Crateriforma spongiae: one gene and its partner. The main gene of each other region encodes a partner of the protein of the gene in region 2 in a complex. Links are inferred from orthologs where the notes say so. Each region holds a gene or a part of one and is shown on either strand. Other genes may lie near its edges.

Evidence for each region.
Region 1: the proteins of accC (region 2) and accD are in contact, whole or in part, in a solved structure (PDB 8UXZ), measured with the Escherichia coli proteins. The link is inferred for Crateriforma spongiae from one-to-one orthologs.

What each region holds. Positions count from the first base shown.
Region 1 is NZ_JAAXMS010000003.1:563,087-566,333, forward strand. The notes cover bases 177-3,098. They hold accD (acetyl-CoA carboxylase, carboxyltransferase subunit beta), read right to left. Parts: upstream 2,080-3,098; coding sequence 1,273-2,079; downstream 177-1,272. Other genes in these bases: HFP54_RS10230 (hypothetical protein), read right to left, coding at 177-219; HFP54_RS10235 (serine/threonine protein kinase), read right to left, coding at 339-1,220; HFP54_RS10245 (MBL fold metallo-hydrolase), read left to right, coding at 2,391-3,098. Also shown: more of HFP54_RS10230, read right to left, coding at 1-176; more of HFP54_RS10245, read left to right, coding at 3,099-3,230.
Region 2 is NZ_JAAXMS010000001.1:995,175-998,378, forward strand. Bases 159-3,037 are described here. They hold accC (acetyl-CoA carboxylase biotin carboxylase subunit), read left to right. Parts: upstream 159-864; coding sequence 865-2,211; downstream 2,212-3,037. Other genes in these bases: HFP54_RS03760 (M24 family metallopeptidase), read left to right, coding at 159-193; accB (acetyl-CoA carboxylase biotin carboxyl carrier protein), read left to right, coding at 355-846; HFP54_RS03775 (HEAT repeat domain-containing protein), read right to left, coding at 2,236-2,886. Also shown: more of HFP54_RS03760, read left to right, coding at 1-158. UniProt on the Escherichia coli protein: This protein is a component of the acetyl coenzyme A carboxylase complex; first, biotin carboxylase catalyzes the carboxylation of the carrier protein and then the transcarboxylase transfers the carboxyl group to form malonyl-CoA.

The DNA of each region.
Region 1 (3,247 bases), on a different replicon or contig from region 2:
CAAATGGTTGCTCATGACCGAATAGGTCAAGCAATCGATACCGAAGATTCCGGCCAAGAACTCCAAACGATCCCGAATCCACCGCCGCCGGTGTTCGAAGGATTGGCCAGTCAGCGGGTCTTCACCGCACAAAAACGCCCGGCGGACGCAGCGTTGTACCGCGTGAAAGACTTGTACCTGGGCAGGATCCGCGACTTCGTAGCGTGGTTTTCGAGGCATCAATCCATTCCCTGTTTGTCAGTCGAGTCAACCGATCGTACGCATCGGAGGCCGGAAAGGCAAATAAATTGGGTGGCCCCTTTTGAGAAACGCGGCGTCAGCGTTGTTCGTTGGAAGGTTCAGGCCGCGATGGTGCGAAGGGTGGCCAAGAATTGGTCGATCGATTGGACCCGCTTTTCGACGCTGGGTTGCAAGGCGTGCATGATCAGACGTGCCAGTTTGGGGTCTAGGTCGGGGGCACGTTCCAGGATCGGCGTGGGTTCGGTGGTGTCGTGCTGCAACGCCGCTTTGCCGGTGACGACTTCGCCCTGCCAGGGGTGCTGCATCGTGCACAGGCAGTAACACGTGACGCCCAGCGAAAAGATGTCGACCCGTTTATCCGTCGGCCGACGCCGCACAATTTCGGGCGACATGTACAACGGCGTCCCGGTCCGGTTTCCCGGTGCCATGAACGGCGGCGTTGCGGGGACCGTCAAACCAAAATCGATCAGCTTCAGTCCGCTCATGTCGGGCAAGCAAATGTAATTCCGTGGACAGATGTCTCGGTGGATGTATCCCTGGTCGTGGACGTATTTCAGCGATTCGGCCATGTCGCGAATCAACGTCGTTTCGATGCCGGCAATCAGGTGTCGCTGCTTTTTGACGATGATTTGTTGCAGGCTCGGCCCCTCGATGTACTCCATGATGATCACCGGTTGCCCCTTGGGCGTGACCCCGGCTTCGTAGGTTTCGACGATCTTGGGATGATGCATCGAAAGGGCGATTTCCGCTTCGCCCGGCTTCTTGAGCCCTTTGAACCGTGCTTCAAACTGGTCGTGTTTCTCGACATCCAGCAATTTGACGCCGACCATCCGATCCGTCTTGTGGTCCTTGGCGACGTAGAAGGAACTCATGGTGCCCACGGCACTCGTCCGCATCCGCTCATAGCGGGTGTCGACGTCGATGACCTGGTGCTTTTGAGAGGAACCGAAAGCGTTCCGGATGGAATCAAACAGACCCATAGCGTTGATTCTGGTGCCAAGAATGGATTCGGATCTATCAGTCGCGGCCAGCCTACTTGCCGCAGTAGTCGATCGCCCGCGCGATTTCCGTTTTCAGGTTCTTTCGTTCGACGATGCGGTCGATGTAGCCGTGTTCCAGCAGAAATTCGCTGGTCTGAAATCCCGGAGGAAGTTCGATCCCGATGGTCGCTTTGATCGTTCGCGGCCCGGCAAATCCGATCAACGCTTTGGGTTCGGCGAATACCAAATCGCCCAACGACGCAAAGCTGGCCGCCACACCGCCCATCGTCGGGTTTGTCAGGACACTGATGAACAGGCCGCCGGCTTCGTCGTACTTGGCCAGCGCCGCGGTGACCTTGGCCATCTGCATCAGTGACAGGATGCCTTCGTGCATTCGCGCACCACCGCCGGAACCGCTGACGATGATCAGGGGCAGATTGTGGGCGGTGGCGTGTTCGACCAGGCGGGCCAATCGCTCGCCAACCGCACTACCCATGCTGCCCATGATGAATGCGCTGTCGGTGACGGCAAACGCGACGCGACGTGCCCGGACCATGCCCGTGCCGGTGACCACCGCATCGGACAGCCCGGTTCGTTTCTGTTCGCTGACCAGTCGGTCGGAATAGGGGCGGCGGTCGGCAAATTCCAGCGGGTCGACCGATCGAACTTGGTCGTTCATCGGCTCGAACGTGCCTTCGTCAAGCACTTGTTCGATCCGCTCGCTGGCGGACACATAGAAATGGTGTTCGCACTTCGGGCAGACGTTCTGCCGTTGCTGGATTTCCTTTTTGTAGATTGATCCTCCGCACCCCGGGCACTTCAGCCAAAGGCCTTCCGGGACGCCTCGTTTTCGCGGCATGCTGGGCGGATCGACGGACGCGTCAGGCGTTCGGGGCGTCGAAGACAAATTCGGACTCGCTGTGGCCATGGACACTCGGACGGATCGTTGGGAATCGACAAGTCAGCCACTTTAGCAAAGCATTTTCAAAAATGCTGCTGCAAATCGGGCTTCGCCCCGGCGTCGGCCAGCGACTACCGTGAATGAGAGCTCGTCGGGCCGGCGTCAGGTCGAACCGGCCCCGGGGCATGCTAGACTGGTCGGTCGTGTTCGGCCGGGCCGTCGTGGCGGTGTTGCAATTTAGGTATTTCGCTGGGGCGACTGATAAGCCGATGGATTTTCACTGTCTGGGGACCGCCGGGTATCACCCCAACCGGTCCCGGCATACGTCTTGTTACTGCGTGCCCCAGTGTGGATTGGTATTGGATGCCGGCACGGGCCTGTTTCGGCTGACCGAATTGATCGAGACGGATCATCTGGACATCTTGATCAGCCACGCCCATTTGGACCACATCGCCGGTCTGACTTTCTTGCTGGATGTTTTGCATTGTCGTTCCGTCGCCGGACGGCCGGTGGATCAGGTGCGTGTTTTCGGTGAGGCGGCCAAGCTGGACGCCATCCAGACCCATTTGTTCGCGGATTTGATTTTTCCCGCTCCTTTGGACGTTCAGTGGGTGCCGATCGACGAAACCCCCGAATTTTCCGCCGCCGGTGCGACGGTATCTTGGCGTCGCCAGCCGCATCCCGGCGGTTCGGTCGCCTATCGGCTGGACTGGCCGGCGGTCGCGTCGTGCCAGGCCAAGCGTTTGGTTTATGCCACCGACACGTCGGGGCTGACTGACCCACAGGACATCGCCTGGTTCGGTGGCGATTCCGACATGGCGGGCGGTCTGCCGGCGGATTCGGGTGTCGGAGCAGCGGCGTCGGTGCCGGATCTGATGGTCCACGAATGCTATTTTCGAGACACGCATCGCCAGTGGGCTGAGAAAACCGGACACAGTTGGACCAGCCGGATTGCCGAACTGGCCGCGTTGATTCGTCCGCAACGGTTGCTGTTGACCCACATCAACCCGCTGGACGAAAGCGTCGATCCGGTGGACTCGGAGAAAATCCGAAAAACGTTTTATGGCGAACTGATGATCGCCCAAGACGGTCTGAAAGTGTCGTTCTAGAACCGGGGTTGAAATAT
Region 2 (3,204 bases):
CGAATCCCCCCGGATGGCGTCGGTCAGCCCGCAGGTGTTGTCCAGCGGGATGGTCGTCACGGTCGAACCCGGTGTCTATTTCGAAGGCGAATTCGGCATCCGAATCGAAGATGACGTCTTGGTGACTGATTCCGGGTGCGAAGTGCTAACGCGACTGCCCAAGGGCCTCGATGATTGTCGGCTGATTCTGTAAAGTCTGCGATCTGATCTTTTGGGGCCACAGCGCCGATACTGTTTCGCCACCGGAGCCCAAAGGGGCTGGGGCGGCCCGGTCGGGGCACCCACCACGAAGCCTCGCGCTGCTGAAAATCATCCGTGGCTTTTCCCGTCACCTCCGCGATAGAACGATAAAGAATGAGCAAGGGAGAAAAGTCAAACACCGGCGTGTTTGACATCGATCGCATCCGTCAAATCGTCCAGTTGATGGAACAGCACGAGCTTGGCGAAGTCGATCTTCAGCAAGGCGACGAAAAAATCAAACTGTGCCGTGGGGTTGCCCCGGCTGCCGTGCCCGTTGCTGCACCGGCACCGGTCGCGGCTGCACCGGTCGCGGCTGCACCGGCCGCGGCGCCTGCCGATGCATCGGCCGACACGTCGGGCACGATCACGATCAACGCGCCGATGGTGGGTACTTTCTATTCACGCCCCAATCCCGAATCGGAAGCGTTCGTCAAAGTCGGCACGGTGGTCAGCCCCGATACGGTGTGTTGCATTGTCGAAGCGATGAAGGTCTTCAACGAAATCCCCGCCGAATGCAGCGGCAAGATCGTCGAAGTGTTGGCCCAAGACCAACAAGCCGTCGACTTTGGCAAACCGTTGTTCCGTGTCCAGCCGCTGGACGGTTGAAGCAAAACCTGACGTTCTATGTTTAAGAAAATTTTGGTCGCCAACCGCGGCGAAATCGCGCTGCGCGTGATCCGCGCTTGTCGTGAAATGGGCATCACCAGTGTCGCCGTCTTCAGCGAAGCCGACCGTGATTCGATGCACGTCCAATTGGCCGACGAAGCGTACTGTGTCGGTACCGCTCGCAGTGCCGACAGCTATCTGCGGATCGATCAAATCATCGCGGCTGCAGAAGTTTCCGATGCCGACGCGGTCCACCCGGGCTACGGCTTTCTGTCGGAAAACGCCCACTTCAACGAAGTCTGTCGTGAAAGCGGATTCGAGTTCATCGGCCCCAGTGCCGATGCGATGCGCAAACTGGGTGACAAAAACACCGCCCGGTCAATCGCCATCGCCAATGAAGTCCCCGTCGTTCCGGGCAGCGACGGGTTGATCGAATCGGACGACGTGGCACGACAGACCGCGGCGGAAATCGGCTATCCCGTATTGATCAAAGCAACCGCCGGTGGTGGCGGCAAAGGGATGCGGATCGCCGAAAGCGAAGACGTTTTGGCCAGTGCATTGAAAGCCGCCCGGAACGAAGCTGCTGCGGCGTTCGGCAACGGTGGGGTCTACCTGGAAAAGTTCATCGATCGCCCACGCCACATCGAAGTCCAAGTCATCGCCGACACCCACGGCAACGTTTGCCACTTGTTCGAACGTGATTGCAGCGTTCAGCGTCGGCACCAAAAGCTGATCGAAGAAGCACCTTGCAGCACGCTGACGCCCGAGCGACGCGACGCAATTTGCCAAGCGGCGGTGCGGATGATTCGCGGTGCCGATTATGCCAACGCGGGAACCGTTGAATTCATCGTTGACCAAAACAACGATTTCTATTTCATCGAAGTCAACGCTCGGATCCAAGTCGAACACCCGGTCAGCGAACTGGTCGCCGGCGTGGACTTGATCAAAGAACAGATCCGCGTGGCCGCTGGCCAACCGCTGTCATTCAAGCAAGAGGATCTGGTCTGCACCGGGACGGCGATCGAATGTCGCATCAATGCGGAGAATCCGGATCGCAATTTCCAGCCTTCACCCGGCCGAATTGAATCGATGTTTGCCCCCGGCGGAATGGGCGTCCGTTTCGATTCGCACGTCTACGCGGGCTACACCGTGCCGCCACACTACGATTCGATGATCGGCAAGCTGATCGTGCACCGCCCGACGCGTGAAGAAGCGATCGCCACGATGCGGCGTGCTTTGGCGGAACTGCAGATCAAGGGCATTTCCACCACGGCGTCCTTCCATGATGTCGTGCTGGGGCACCCCGAGTTTGTGGCTGCGACCATCGATACGAAGTGGGTCGATCGCGAATTCCAAAAGCCCTGATCAATCGGTCGTGGTTCGATCGATTTAAAATCGCTCGGTCGACGCTTCGGTGTCGGCCGAATCGGATCCAGCGGCGTCCAACGCCGCGATCCATTCTTGCGGTTGGTCACCGAAGTCTTTGCCGGTGGCGTCACGCAGCGAGTTGACTGCCAAACGCTGGGTCGACGGGTCGCTGTCATTCAATGCGATGCGTAGCGCGTCCACGGCGACCGGAGATTGAAATCGTCCGAGTGCGGCGATCGCGGAATTGCGGACATCATCATCGGGGTCGGCGTTGACCGTGGTGGCCAACAGCCGCGCCGCTTCCTCGTCACCCCGTTTACCCAGCCCACGACAAGCTTCCATTCGGACTTTGAAGTCGTCGTCATCCAGGCCCTTGCGCAACAGGTCCAATCCGTTGGCTTCGTCGGCACGGCCCGCGGCGACGACGGCCAACCGCCGCATTTCCGCGCTGGGGTCGTGTTCGTAAATCTTGTCCAGTTCACTTAGCCAATACTGTTGGCGATCGGCGGTCATCCGGGCAATGCCACCAGCGACGTCCTGCAGTTCTTGGTGTCTTTCAAAGTCGGTGATGCCCAACTGACGGTCGTCGCGCCATTCCTTCATCACAAAGTACGGATTGACCTTTTTCAACGCGTACAGCGGTCCGTCGTGACAACCCGGTGCGATCGTCATGATCGTGCCAAGCAGAACGGCGGATCGTATCGCGAAACCGAGGCGAATGGCCTTAGCAGGACGACTCGGTTCGATTCGGCTGCGGATCATGCGTGAATCAAGGCTCGTGAAGGAACGCGTTAGGGAAGGTCCGTCGCCAAGGCAACGCGACCGTTTTGCGATGTAGCAAACCACGATGGCTGCCTCCAAGGGCAGTTTATCGGCAACTGTGAAACTGCCAGTTTCCGCAACCGCCGTGATAGGCACCGAATGCGGGCCGGCGCAATCCCCCCCGCCCAATCGATCCATTCGGATCAGTTGGCCCCATCGGATTGTCTT